2 regions of the Microbacterium esteraromaticum genome follow, and region 2 is predicted to be linked to the other one. Evidence: riboswitches for the same ligand, from Rfam matches in the RefSeq annotation. Region 2 holds a riboswitch; the other holds the start of a gene.

Region 1 (3,624 bases), 420 kb from region 2:
GCACTCTGGCTCACCTGCCACTTCCACCGCCTGGTCGAAGCCGGCGATCACACCATCGCCCTGCTGGGCATCGACGGCCTGCAGCACTTCGACGAGGTCGAGCCACTCGTGTTCCACCAAAGCCGCTATCGCTCGATCGTGGCCTGAACGTGCAGCCCACGACACTGGCCGGCACCGTCGTGCACGGCGACGGCCGTGGGCACGGACTCGGATTCCCGACCGCGAATCTGCACGTGCCGCACGTCGGCTGCCCCGACGGCGTCTACGCCGCCTGGGCGCGCGTCGCCGATGAGCCGCTCTGGCGCGAAGCGACCGTCAGCATCGGCGACAACCCGACGTTCGGCGACGTCACCGACACTCGCGTCGAATGCCACATCCATGATTTCAGCGGAGACCTGTACGGCACCCACGCCACCGTCGTGCTGGTCAGCCTGATCCGCGACATGCGATCATTCGAGGATGTCGCCGGACTCATCGAGAGAACCGCCGCAGACCTCGTCGTCTCCCGACGACTCCTCGCGGCGGCCCCGCCACCCGGCATCCACCACGCACCGGCAGACCCTCCCGGCATCGACTGAGACCATGCTCATCGCGACCGACCTCGACGGCACCCTCATCCCCAACGCCGGCACCACGGTGCGGGCGTTCACCGCGGGCGTGCTCGAACGCCTCGACCGGCAGGGCGTGCCCGTCGTGTTCGTCACCGGGCGCCCGCTGCGCTGGCTCGAAGGGCTCTGGCCGCACGTCGGCGCGCACGGCGTCGCGATCGCGTCCAACGGCGCAATCACCTTCAACGTGCCCGGTCGTGAAGTCACCCACCTGGCGGGCATCACCCCCGCCGACGGTCTCGAACTGTGCCGCCACATCGCCGACGAGATGACGGGCGCCCAGTTCGCCATCGAGTGCGTCGACGGCATCCGCCTCGATCCGACCTACCCGGCGAGCGCGCGCGGCGGCGCCGCACCGCGCCGGGCGGCGCTGCCCGACATCTGGGACGCCCCCGCCGCCAAGCTGCTGGTGCGCCACCCCGACCTCGCCGGCGACGAGTTCACCTCACGGCTGGCCGACGTCGTCGGCGACCGCGCGACAGTCACCTGGTCGGTACAGGGCCTCGCCGAGATCAGCGCCCCCGGCGTGACCAAGGCCAGCGCACTCGCCCGACTCTGCGATGACCTCGGCGTGCCGTCGGCACAGGTGCTCGCGTTCGGCGACATGCCCAACGACATCCCGATGCTGCAATGGGCCGGCACGGCCTACGCCGTCGCCGACGCACACCCCTCGGTGCAGGCCATCGCACACCGCATCGTGCCCACGTGCGCCGAAGAAGGCGTGGCGCAGACACTCGACCGGCTCATCCCGTAGCTAGGCTGTTGTCGTTCACACGGGAGCCCGGGTACGGGCTGAGAGGGCGCTGCCACCGCGCCGACCGTCTTACCTGATGCGGATCATGCCGCCGTAGGGAGTCGATATGTGGCGCACCGTCGCCGAGCCCACCCACACGCCCACCACCCGTCGCTCGCGGTCCCGTCCCGCCGTGCGCGCCGGCCTACTCGGCAACTTCGTCGACCAGTTCGACATCTTTCTGCCGATCATCGCACTCGCCCCCGTCGCCGCCCTCGTACTCGGGCCCGAGAGCGCGGCTGCCCAGACCGGACTCATCTTCGTCGCCACGCTCTTCGGACGCCCCCTCGGCGCCGCGATCTTCGGCAGCATCGCCGACCGCCACGGCCGCACCAGAACCACGAAGATCGCGATCGCCGGCATCGCCATCACCACGCTGATGATCGCGTTCATCCCCGGCCACGACATCGGCGGCATCTGGACACTGTGGACCTTCGTGGCCCTGCGCTTCGTCGGCGGCATCTTTCTCGGCGGCGAATACACCGCGGCGATCCCCCTCGCCATGGAATGGACCTCACCACGCCGCCGCGGCATGCTCAGCGGCGGCATCATGGCCATGTCACCCCTGGCCAACGCCACCATCGCCGCACTCACCCTGCTGCTCGTGCAGACCCTCGGCGTGCAGGACTACGCCGCCTGGGGATGGCGCCTGCCATTCATCGTCGGCGGCATCATGGCCGTCGGACTGCTCTGGTACTACTCCGCTCATGTCGTGGACGCGCCGGCGGCAGCATCCGCTCCCCGTCGCGCGCACCCGGTGCGCGACATCCTCGCCGGACCCTACCGCCATCAGCTCTGGCAGGTCTTCGTGCTGATGACCGGGCTGTGGCTGTTCACGCAGATGGCCATTCCGGTGCTCACCGGCATGCTGCGCGACGCCCCGCAGGTCGGGCCGTCAGAGGTCGCCTTCATCATGCTGATCGCCACGCTCGTCTCGGCCGTGAGCATGTTCACCGCCGGAGTGGCCTCGCAACGCCTCGGGCGCCGCCGGTTCTTCATCATCTTCGGCGCAGTCGCACTCATTGCCGCGCCGCTGGCCTTCGCCTGGGCGCTGGGCTCGCACGGAGCCGGCCTGATCGTCGCCGTCACCCTCGTGCAGGTCGTCACCGTCTCGGCCTACGGCCCCGTCGGCGCCTACCTCGCCGAACGCTTCACGACCGGGGTGCGCTCCAGCGGATACGGCGTCGGCTACTCGCTCTCGATCGTCGTGCCGGCGTTGTACCCGTACTGGCTGCCGGGCCTGCAGGCCGGCCTCGGGCCGGTGCTCGCCGTGTGCGCCGTGCTCGCTGTGGCATCCGCCCTGCTGGTCGCCGGGGCCGCGCTCGGCCCCGAACCCGCCCGCGACGCTCCGCTGGCGTAGCGCGCGCTGCGCCCGCCGCGCGCGCCGCTGCCCGCCGCGCGCGCCGCTGCCCGCCTGCCTGCCTGCCTGGCCTGCCTGCCCTGCGGCCACCCCCGCTGAGAAACCACTTCCCGTTTGAGAAACCACGTGGCTGGTGGTTTCTCAAACGGGAGATGGTTTCTCAGCGGATGGGAGTGGGCGCGAGCGCGGCGCGAGCGCGGGCGGGCGCGGCGCGAGCGCGGGCGAGCGCGCGCGGGCGCGAGCGAGCGGGTCAGGCGTGGTGCAGGTGAGGCTCCGACTCCCAGGGGAAGTCGAGGTCGCCATTGCCGGCGAGGATCGCGCGATAGGTCAGCTCGGCAGCGTTCTCAAGGTTCAGCGCGCGCCGCAGCGCCATGTCGCAGTCGTCGCCGACGGTCGTCGATCCGTGGTTGCCCATGATGACGCAGTTGTGCTCGGCGAGCTGCTCAGCGGCGGTGTCGGCGAGCTCATCCGACCCGTTCGGGTAGTACGGCGTGCGGCCGACCGATCCCACGTAGTACGCGTGGTCGAGAGTCACCAGACGGATGGGCCGGCGCAGCGCGTCGAGCAGGATCGCGTGAGCGGGATGCACGTGCACGACCGACCCGACGTCGGGGCGCGCACGATAGGCGCGCTGGTGCAGCTTCCACTCGCTCGAAGGCTTGGTCGCGCCGTCGACGACGTTGCCACCCAGGTCCATGACGGTGAACGAGGTCTCATCCAGGCGATTCAGCCAGGTACCCGACGCCGTCACCACGAAACGGTCGGCGTCAAGCCGGATCGACAGATTGCCGGCGCTGGCCAGAGCCAAGCCGGACTGCACGATCTCAGAGCCGGCGCGGATGAGCTGCTGCACGGCATCAGCA
Region 2 (3,624 bases):
CACCGGCACATCGAGGGCCGACTGGTTCAGGTTGCGGTACTGCCAGTACTCCAGCGTGTCGCCGTAGTCGAAGGCGAAGCTCGGCCCCTCCTCGCCGGGCTGCAGCGGCAGCTCGTCGAGGATCATCAGCACCGTGGCGACCTTCGTGATGCTGGCGATCTCGTCGCGCTCGGTCGTCGATGAGGCGGGCCCGATTCCCTCTACCGCGACGGCGGCGCTGCCGGTTTCCGGCCAGGTGAGAGCTGCCGCTTCTGCCGGCGCGATCTCTGTCTTCACGGCGGCCGCTGCAGGAGCGACCGCGTCGAGCGGCCACAGCAGAGTCGAGGCGACGTATGCGCCGCACAGGGTTCCGACGATCCCGAGGGGGATCAGTACTCCCGGGCGTCGCCAGCTCGGCGCTAGATGTGCGCCGTCGAGGAGGTCGGGCGTGCTCCGGGGTTCCGGCAGCGACTCAGCCTTCAACGTCGCGGTATCGAGCCAGGTCAGTGCGGTCGGCGGCCGCTTTTCATCCGCCCAAGCCGTTTGCGGCGCAGAGGGCTCGTCCGCAGCATCCGAACCGACGGCGGTGCCGCTGGGCTCGCTGGCGTCGGGAGAGAGCACCGGGTTCTCGCGCGTCGGAGCATCGTCATCGTCGAAGGCGCTGAGGAACGCCGGCTCCGGGTCGTTCTCGACGGCGTCCACAGCGACAGTATCGACGGCATACGCGGCGAAACCGGTATCCCACGACGGGGCGGCAGCCCGCGTGTCGCCCAGGGGCGGCGCGTCTGAGAAGCGTTCGGCGTCGTCGACGGCGTCGTCGTTCGGGGCGGGCACGTCATCAATGACGGTGTTGTCAGGAGTGCGCAGTGTGTCACCGAATGCGGGCAGCGGAGCACGAGAGGACTCCGTCGTCTGCGGGTGGGCACGCTCGCGCAGTTCACGGCGCGTGGCGGGGCGCGTGGACTCGGGGGAGGTGGTCACCCGTCCACGCTACCCAACGTCCCTGTGTGCGGTCGGCGGGATATGATCGATGAACCACCACGGGAGTCCGGACCGCCGGGCTGAGAGGAAGCGAAGAGCGCTTCGACCGTCGAACCTGATCCGGATCATGCCGGCGCAGGGAGGAGTTCCTATGAGCACGTCCACGTCCAGTTCCGCGTCCACGAACACGGGGCGTATGCGCCCCGAGATCTGGCGCTGGCGCATCGTCGACATCGTCGTCGCCAGCGTGCTGGGCGTCGCCTGCGGTGTTCTGTTCCTGCTGTGGAACGTTGGCTACCTCGGCCCCAAGGCGCTGCTCGACCCGCTGCTGCCCGGCGTGCAGGGACTGCTCGACGGGCCGTGGCTGATCGCCGGCGTGCTGGGTGGCCTCATCATCCGCAAGGCCGGCGCTGCGATCTACGTCGAGACCCTCGCCGCCGTCGTCTCGGCCCTGGCCGGCGCACAGTGGGGCGGGTTCCTCACCATTGAGGCCGGACTCGTGCAGGGCCTCGGCGCCGAACTGATCTTCCTGCTCTTCGCGTACCGTGTCTGGTCGCTGCCCGTGGCGATGCTCGCCGGCGCCGGCGCCGCCCTGCTGGGCGGGATCAATAACATGATCCTGTGGTTCGCGGGTGCCGACGCAGCCTTCACCGTCGTCTACCTGATCTGCACCGTCATCTCGGGCGCCGTACTCGCCGGTCTGCTCGGCTGGCTGCTCGCCCGGGGCCTCGCGGCTACGGGTGCTCTCGACCGCTTCGGCTCGGGCCGAGAGGTGCGCAAGCGGGTCTGACCGACCGGCGATCGCCATGGTGTCAGGAGGGATCGCGCCCGCCGCGGTCGAGGCGCGTGGATGGGGCTGGCGGCACGCCAGTCGCCTCGCCTGGGCGGTACGCGATGTCACGCTGCGCATCGAGCCCGGTGAGCGGGTACTGCTGCTCGGCGCCTCGGGTGCCGGCAAGTCGACGCTCATGCATGGCCTGGCCGGTGTGCTCGGCGGTGATGAGGAGGGCGAGGCCGAGGGTGAGCTGCTCATCGATGGCCTGCCCGCCGCGGCCGCGCGCGGCCGGGCCGGCCTTGTGCTGCAGGACCCCGACTCGCAGGTCATCCTTGCGCGCGTCGGCGACGACGTCGCCTTCGGATGTGAGAACCTCGGCCTGCCCCGGGACGAGATCTGGCGCCGCGTCGACGCCGCGCTCGACGCCGTGGGCCTCGACGTGCCGCGGGATCGCCCGACGAAGGCGCTCTCGGGTGGGCAGAAGCAGCGCCTCGCGCTCGCCGGGTCGCTTGCGATGCGGCCAGGACTGCTGCTGCTCGACGAGCCGACGGCGAACCTTGACCCCGACGGCATCGCCGAGGTGCGCGACGCCGTGGAGCGGATGCTGGCCGCGCAGCGCACCACGCTGATCGTCGTCGAACACCGACTCGACGTCTGGTTGCCGCTGATCGATCGGGTCATCGTGATCGGCGACGACGGTGCCGGCGGAACCGGGGTGATCGCCGACGGGAATCCGGATGCCGTGCTCACCGCGCAGGGCGAGCGCCTCGCACAGGCCGGAGTGTGGGTGCCGGGCTTTCCGCCGAAGCATCCCGCACCACCGGCATCCGCCCCCGGCGACGTGCTGCTGCGCGGCGACGACCTTGCGGTGGCGCGCGTGCGCGGCACGACTGTGGCATCCGGTATCGACGTGGCCGTGCGGGCAGGTTCCACCCTGGCGATCACCGGGCCGAACGGCGCCGGAAAATCCACGCTCGGCCTGACGCTGGCGGGGCTCCTCCCACCGGCGTCGGGCGCCGTGACGGCCTCGGATGCCCTCGCCGGCGGAGCGGGGCCGCATCCGATCCGGTGGGCGTCGCGGCAGTTGCTGACGCGCATCGGCACCGTGTTCCAAGAACCGGAGCACCAACTGCTGGCCTCCACGGTGCAGGACGAACTCGCCGTCGGACCACGCTCGCTCGGGCTCGCTGAGGGCGAGATCGCCGCCCGCAGCGACGAACTGCTGCAACGGCTGCGGCTGGAACGGCTCGCGAAGGCCAACCCGTACACGCTGTCCGGTGGCGAGAAGCGGCGGCTCACCGTTGCTGCGGCGCTGGCCACCCGGCCTCGGGTGCTCGTGCTCGACGAGCCCACCTTCGGGCAGGACGCCCGCACCTGGCAAGAACTCGTGGCCATGCTCGCCGACCTGCGCGACGATGGCGCCGCGCTGGTGACGGTCACCCATGACCTCGATGTCGTCGAAGCCCTGCATGCCGAGCGCTTCACACTGGGGGTGGGCGCATGACGCTCCTGGAGACCCGGGCACGCACGGGCGCGATGGCGCAGATCAACCCGGTGGCGAAGTTGGGCGCGAGTGCGCTGATCGCCCTGCCGTTGATCCTCACCCTCGACATGGTCTCGGCCGCCGTCGCGCTGGCGTTGGAGTGCGTGCTGTTCCTGTTCGCCGGAATCGGCTGGCGGGAATTCTGGGTGCGCACCTGGCCGGTGTGGCTGGCCGCGCCGCTGACCGGCGTGACCATTGCGCTGTACGGCGAGCCGAGCGGCACGGTCTACGTCGAGTGGTTCCTGGTGCGGGTGAGTGACGGCTCGCTGGCGTTGGCGGGAGCGACCATGCTGCGGGTGCTGGCGATCGCACTGCCCTCGGTGGTGCTCTTCGTCACCGTCGATCC

Evidence for each region. A riboswitch is a leader RNA that binds a small molecule or an ion and turns the genes downstream of it on or off. The one in region 2 is predicted to bind thiamine pyrophosphate.
Region 1: another riboswitch for thiamine pyrophosphate. It lies ahead of PTQ19_RS00640 (MFS transporter); the one in region 2 lies ahead of PTQ19_RS14055 (ECF transporter S component).

What each region holds. Positions count from the first base shown of each region.
Region 1 is NZ_CP118100.1:141,607-145,230, reverse strand. It holds gene PTQ19_RS00655 (flavin reductase family protein) at 1-147, shown strand, start outside; gene PTQ19_RS00650 (riboflavin kinase) at 150-578, shown strand; gene PTQ19_RS00645 (HAD family hydrolase) at 583-1,362, shown strand; TPP riboswitch at 1,372-1,479, shown strand; gene PTQ19_RS00640 (MFS transporter) at 1,469-2,761, shown strand; gene PTQ19_RS00635 (class II aldolase/adducin family protein) at 3,012-3,624, opposite strand, start outside.
Region 2 is NZ_CP118100.1:2,916,313-2,919,936, reverse strand. It holds gene PTQ19_RS14060 (D-alanyl-D-alanine carboxypeptidase family protein) at 1-960, opposite strand, end outside; TPP riboswitch at 1,010-1,119, shown strand; gene PTQ19_RS14055 (ECF transporter S component) at 1,112-1,750, shown strand; gene PTQ19_RS14050 (ABC transporter ATP-binding protein) at 1,767-3,239, shown strand; gene PTQ19_RS14045 (energy-coupling factor transporter transmembrane component T family protein) at 3,236-3,624, shown strand, end outside.